DNA from 2 places in the Clostridium estertheticum genome. Region 2 is predicted to be linked to the other one. Evidence: riboswitches for the same ligand, from Rfam matches in the RefSeq annotation. Region 2 holds a riboswitch; the other holds the start of a gene.
The links. Region 2 has a riboswitch for lysine ahead of kal (3-aminobutyryl-CoA ammonia lyase). Riboswitches for the same ligand answer to the same signal wherever they lie in the genome.
Positions count from the first base shown of each region.

Region 1: another riboswitch for lysine. It lies ahead of A7L45_RS20070 (aspartate kinase); the one in region 2 lies ahead of kal (3-aminobutyryl-CoA ammonia lyase).

Region 1 covers NZ_CP015756.1:4,304,857-4,308,291, forward strand. The annotation lists gene lysA (diaminopimelate decarboxylase) at 1-133, opposite strand, end outside; gene A7L45_RS20070 (aspartate kinase) at 163-1,362, opposite strand; lysine riboswitch at 1,549-1,720, opposite strand; gene asnB (asparagine synthase (glutamine-hydrolyzing)) at 1,893-3,435, shown strand, end outside.
Region 2 covers NZ_CP015756.1:907,621-911,055, reverse strand. The annotation lists gene atoD (acetate CoA-transferase subunit alpha) at 1-227, opposite strand, end outside; gene kce (3-keto-5-aminohexanoate cleavage enzyme) at 286-1,107, opposite strand; gene kal (3-aminobutyryl-CoA ammonia lyase) at 1,129-1,509, opposite strand; lysine riboswitch at 1,652-1,831, opposite strand; gene A7L45_RS04335 (short-chain fatty acid transporter) at 2,014-3,432, opposite strand.

The DNA.
Region 1 (3,435 bases), 1.4 Mb from region 2:
TACAATTATCTCGTATAAGCTGTTCATCCATTATGTAAAGTGGAGTACCATATTCCTTTGCTAGAACCTGAGCACTTACACCTGCAATACTTAGCGTATTATTCTCATCTTTTACGTTACCGAAAAATCTCACATAAATCCCTCCTTATATCGCTATATTATTTATAAATTAAATTCATTTGCAACAATCTTTATAGCCTTTAGTTTATCACTAGTTTTAATTGCACAAGTAATTCTTATTTCTGATGTAGTAATCATTTTAATCTCGATATCATTTGCACTAAAAACCTTAAACATTCTAGCAGCTACTCCAGAGGTTGTCTTCATACCCAGACCCACCATAGAAAATTTAGTTATATCCTCATCAACTATAACTTTATTATCACCTGTTAATTTTTCTATAATTTTCAAACTATCCTTTAAGCTTTCTTTAGGAATTGTGAATGACACACTCACCATTCCATCTACAGGTGATGATTGACTTATCATATCTATATTAACCCTTTTACTTCCTATAGCTTCAAATATCGTGGACAATATATTTACATCTTTAGGTATATTCTTAAGAGTTACCGCAACATCATCATCATTTGTTGCAATACCAGTTACTGGTTTACTTTCCATATTCACGTTTTTTACCTCCTTAATTACAGTTCCTTTAATATCACTATCACTTAATCCTACGTATATAGGTATACCATATTTTTGAGCAAGCTCGATTGACCTTGAATGCATTATCTGAGCTCCTAAACTTGCAAGTTCAAGCATCTCTTCATATTCTATTTCATCTAATTTTTTAGCCTCGCTATAAGCTCTGGGATCTACACTATATATACCAGAAACATCCGTATATATTTCACATCTTCCATCAAGCTTTACAGCTAATGCAACCGCAGTAGTATCAGAACCACCTCTACCAAGTGTAGTAATATCACCTTCTCCATTTATTCCTTGAAAGCCAGCAACTATTACAATTTTACCTTCTTTTAAACTTTTTTTAATTTTGTTACCATGTATATCCTCAATTAATGCCTTACCATATTGTCCACTAGTCTTAATTCCAATTTGGTATGCGGTATAACTTATTGCATCATATCCAAGTCCCTTAATTGCCATAGCAAGTAATGCACTTGAAATTATTTCTCCCGTTGAGAGTAATGCATCTAATTCCCTTTTATCTGGCTCTTCTCCTATCCCTTTTGATAAGGATAATAAATCATCTGTAGTATCTCCCATAGCTGATACTACTATTACTAAATCCGTATCCTTATCTTTTCTTTTTATTATACTTTGTGCGATCTTTTTAATTTTTTCTGTAGTACCTACAGATGAACCCCCATACTTTTGGACAACTACTGACATTATTAAATCATCTCCTGGGTCGCTGCCTATTAACAGCTAATAATTTTACAACTTTTTCGAATCCTTATTATGTAATTAATATTATTAAATTTTCTTCTATACTGTTAATACATGTTTCCAAAAAAAAATAATGCAGCAAAGGAACACCCTTGCTGCATAAAATATGTATTTTTACACAAACTTCGTGTACCTTGTAGCTCTCCACTAATAAATTAGTGACAACCCTACACATATTATGTGTAAAACCAGAAAATAATTTTACCAAATATATTTTCTTCGGCCATAACTCCTTTTCTTATTTATCCTCGCTTGCATGCTCCAAATAAGTACTAATAGACACAGCACCTCTACCCTAGGTAGTTTATTATTTAATTAGTCTCTAGTTTATCATAATATGTTTAGAAGTACAAGTGTCAATTATCTGAGTTTTTACTGAATTCTAAATTAACCTATACTATTTATATACACCTTTCAAAATAAATAACATAACATATATATGACAATGTTATTTAAATTTAGGAGATGATAAAATGTGCGGTATTGCAGGATGGATTAATTTGTACGCTAATATTGAAAAAGATAATAGAATTCTTTTTAAAATGACCGATACATTAAAACAAAGAGGACCTGATGCCGGTGGTTTTCATTTTTCAAAGCATGCGCTTTTAGGTCATAGGCGTCTTGTGGTTGTTGATCCAGAAGGCGGCTCACAACCTATGACAAGAAAAATAGGCAATAATACCTATACTATCGTTTATAATGGTGAGCTATATAATACAGAAGACGTACGGAAGATATTAAAAGAAAATGGTTTTAGTTTTACCTCATATTCTGATACTGAAGTGCTTCTAGTAGCTTTTATTTTCTGGGGAGCCGAATGTGTTAAACATATAAACGGCATTTATGCCTTTGGAGTTTGGAATGAAACACATCAAACATTATTTTTAGCGAGAGATCCACTAGGGGTTAAGCCACTATTTTATACACTCAAGGATAATTCATTAATTTTCGGTTCAGAGATAAAGACACTTTTAGCTCATCCGTTGGTAGACCCAATCCTTGATAAACAAGGTCTTACTGAGCTATTCGGCTTTGGACCTGCAAGACCTCTTGGTAGTGGCATCTTTCAAAATATAAAAGAATTACCACCATCGCATAACTTAATTTATAATAAGGAGGGTATTAAAACAAAAGAATATTGGAAACTTACTGCTAAAACACATGATGAGAATTTATCTACAACTACAGATCACATACGTTCATTGCTTGTAGATTCAATAGAAAGGCAACTAGTTGCGGATGTTCCAGTGTGCACATTTTTATCTGGCGGTCTTGACTCAAGTATAATTTCGGCAGTAGCCTCTACCTATTTCAAGAAAAATAATATGCCTAACTTGAACACCTATTCTATAGATTATGTTGATAATAGAAAGTTTTTTAAACCTACAGAATTTCAACCAAATACGGATGCAGACTGGATTTATAAAATGGTAGACTATATTGGATCTGATCATCACGATATATTAATTGATACACCCGAGCTTTCCTCATATCTTAAAGATGCTGTTATGGCTACCGATTTACCAGGTATGGCTGACGTAGACTCATCATTATATCTCTTTTGCAAAGAGGTAAGAAAAAATTCTACAGTTGCTCTTTCTGGCGAATGCGCTGATGAACTCTTTGGTGGTTATCCATGGTTTAGACGCGAGGAAGATATTAATGCGACTACATTCCCATGGTCAAAATTCGTAAATGATAGAAAAAGTATACTCTCTGGTGATCTTCAGAGTCTTCCACTAGAAGAGTATGTTCAAGATAAATATGATGAAAGTTTAAGACAGGTTCCAGGTGTTCCTGGTGAAAGTCAAAGAGAGCATAGAATGAGAGAATTATTCTATTTAAATATAAAATGGTTTATGATAACCTTGCTTACAAGGAAAGATAGAATGAGTATGGCGAGTGGCCTTGAAGTAAGAGTTCCTTTTGCAGACCAAAGACTTGTAGAATATGCCTATAATATTCCTATGGATATGAAATATTATAAAGGACGTGAAAAAGGAATTCTACGTG
Region 2 (3,435 bases):
TGTGAAGCTATAAGTCTTTTAACTTGACCATTTACTATAAGTTTTCCTATACCTCTATCTACATAACTTGTATCATTTGCAATTATAGTTAAATTTTTGACATTTGTTTCTACTAATAAATCTATAATCTTTTCTGGTGTTCCACAAGCTAAAAACCCACCTATCATTATTGACATTCCGTCTTTAAGTAGAGGTCTAATTTGTTCTAACTCTACAACTTTATTCACTTATTTTGCCTCCTTCTATTCATTTTTAGGACATAACAACATTTATGCTTATCTTCATTTAAGGCAATAAACCTAGTATTTTTCTTGCTTCATGTGGAGTTGCAATTTCTCTACTAAGATCCTTCGCAATTCTAACTACTCTTTCTACTAATTCTGCATTTGATTTAGCTGGGACACCCTTTTCAATATATACATTATCTTCAAATCCAACTCTTACATGCCCACCCATAATAATAGCCATAGCTACCATTTGAAACTCATATCTCCCAATTCCTGATACTGTGAAAGTACTCCCCGCTGGTATACTTTCTTGCATAAATAATAGATCTCTTGGTGATGCATTAATCCCACCATTTACACCCATAACAAAATTAAAATGCATTGGTGTTTTAATAAAACCTTTCTTTTGAAGCCTTATAGCCATGTCTACCATTCCCTTATCAAAAACCTCAATTTCCGGTTTTACGCCAGATTCAATCATCCTTTCTCCAAATTCTTTAATTGTATTTTCAGTATTTACAAATATGTCATCTCCACCAAAATTACAAGTTCCTGCATCTAAAGTTGCCATTTCTGGTCTAAGATTTATAGGTTGTAATCTTTCTGTGTTACTCATCCCTACTGCTCCACCAGTTGACGGTTGAATGATTACATCTGGGCACCTTTCTTTTATAGCTTCCATGCATGCCTCGAATCTTATTAAGTCTTGAGTGGGTGTTCCATCATCTTTCCTTACATGCAAATGAATAATGCTAGCTCCTGCTTTATATGCTTTTTCAGCTTCCATTGCTATTTCAAGAATAGTATAAGGCACATTTAGATTGTGTTCTTTTGTAACTTCCGCTCCGCATATAGCCGCAGTAATTATTAATTTTTCCATCTGTTACCTCCTTGTTGTTCTCTATTTTCTTTGTTTATCTTTTAGAACCACACAAGTTCCACTTGCCTTGCAAACAACTATTGGTTCATCTAATACATCACAAGCTGAATCATTTATATCTGGCCTTGGCACTATAATCTTCCTTGCCTCAAAAATCATTTTTCTTGAAGAATTCCCTACACTCACTATTTCTCCAACCGCTTCTATATAATCTCCCGCATAAACTGGTTCTAAAAACTCTACAGCATCATAGGCTTTGAATAATCCTTCATCACCATCATTTAGAATTAGAAGTTCTGTAGCCACATCCCCGAATAATTGAAGCATTCTTGCTCCATCCACTAAATTTCCACCATAATGTGCATCATGAGCACTCATTCTTAATCTAATTAAAGATTTCATTTTATCCTCCTTTTTAATCATAGTGTCTAATTTGCAATCCTAGGTTGATTCTATTGTGTACACAGAAAAAGGCACTGAATTTTCAGTGCCTTAATTAATAGAAACAAAAACCTATTAATGCAATGAAAAATTAACTTTCCATTACATAAATAGCTCTCCATAAGAACTTCATGACAGTGATAGAAATACTATTTTCTATCACCAAGAATATCTTTAAGAACCAAAATATCCTTTCGGCAAACAACTCCTTCATTTTTGACATTGGATGTTCCTATCCTTAGCATTCAAAAACTACCCCTTTATTTGCACCTCTATTTATGTTAAATTATTAAATTTTATTTTAATTTTGTATCTAACTTAATTATATTATTTACACTCCAACCTCCTAAAATTTCTTATGATACCACTTTATTCAATTTTCTAAGATATATTACAGTTTTAAATAATAAAGTTCAAGATAATATAACTTTAATTACTACACCCAATATAAACCCTATAAACTAATTAAAAGATTGCTGGAATATAAGGCACCGTTTTTGCCAAAATCCATACCATAAAAATAACAACCGGCAAATGGAATACTAACTGCAAAATTGAAAATCCTGCAAGATCCCTTGCTTTCACGCCCATAATACCCATCAATGGTAACATCCAGAAAGGATTGATGAAATTCGGTAAAGCCTCAGCTGCATTATATACTTGCACCACCCATCCAAGTCCAACATGTAAATGTTTTGCCGCCTCAAGAAGATATGGTGCTTCTACTACGAATTTTCCACCGCCTGATGGAAGGAAGAGCCCTAGAATGGCAGAATAAATTCCAACAATGGCTGGAAATGTATTTTGAGTAGAAATGGAAAGGAAAAACTTCATTAATAATTCAGTAAGCCCAGAACCCATTAACACACCAAAAATACCTGCATAAATAGGGAATTGAATCAGTACACCACCAGTAGCAGGTATAGCCTTAGCTGCTGCATTCAAAAAACTTCTTGGAGTCCAGTGTAATAACATACCTAACATTAAAAAGATAAAATTATACGTATTAAGATCTAGAGCAGCTATAGGCCCTTTAGTGTTAATTACATTAAAAACATAGACAATTCCTATGGATACGATTACAAAAGTTAATATAGGACTATACTCTAACCACTCACCAGGCTTCTCAGCTTTGGTTCTTTCCTTGGTGTCTTCCCCTTCTCCGTAATTAATACCAGCCATTTCTGCCGTTTTAGCCTTATCTGCGTTAGGAGTAGAGTAATAACAAATTGTAACCGACATAACAATAAGTACTATAATCATTACTAAGTTTTGCCAAGTAAAAATAGTTTCTGTAAGTGGTATTGTACCGCTAATTTTATACAATGAAGTAGGAATAGATGACTTCGTTGTCATAAGTAGCGCTGGTGCGGAAGAAAGTCCTAAAGCCCAAATACTTCCGAGACCAAGGTATCCTGCTGCACCTATCGCTCTGTAATCAACACCTTTTACCCGTTTGCTCACTTCTCGAATCAATATTCCACTAAAAATTAAGCTAAATCCCCAACTTAACAAAGATGCAACCATTGCAAAGAAAGCAACGAAGGCAACCGCAGTCTTTGGAGTTTTTGGAATAGCTGATAGTTTTACAATAAGCCTGTTGACTGGTTTAGACGTAGCTACGACATAACCACTAATTACAACAAATGCCATTTGCATCGCGAATGGTACTAAATCCCAAAAGTGAGAACCAAAATCAACACCAATTTGTATAGGAGTACGTCCCATAAATAGTGCTGCCAATCCTACAATAACCACCGCAATAATCGCAAATATATAGGCATCTGGGAACCACTTTTCACTCCAATCTGCGAGAACAAATCCGGCGCGAGCCATGAATCCTTCTTTAACCTGTCCTGTTTCGCTCTTTTTCTTATTACTCACTCT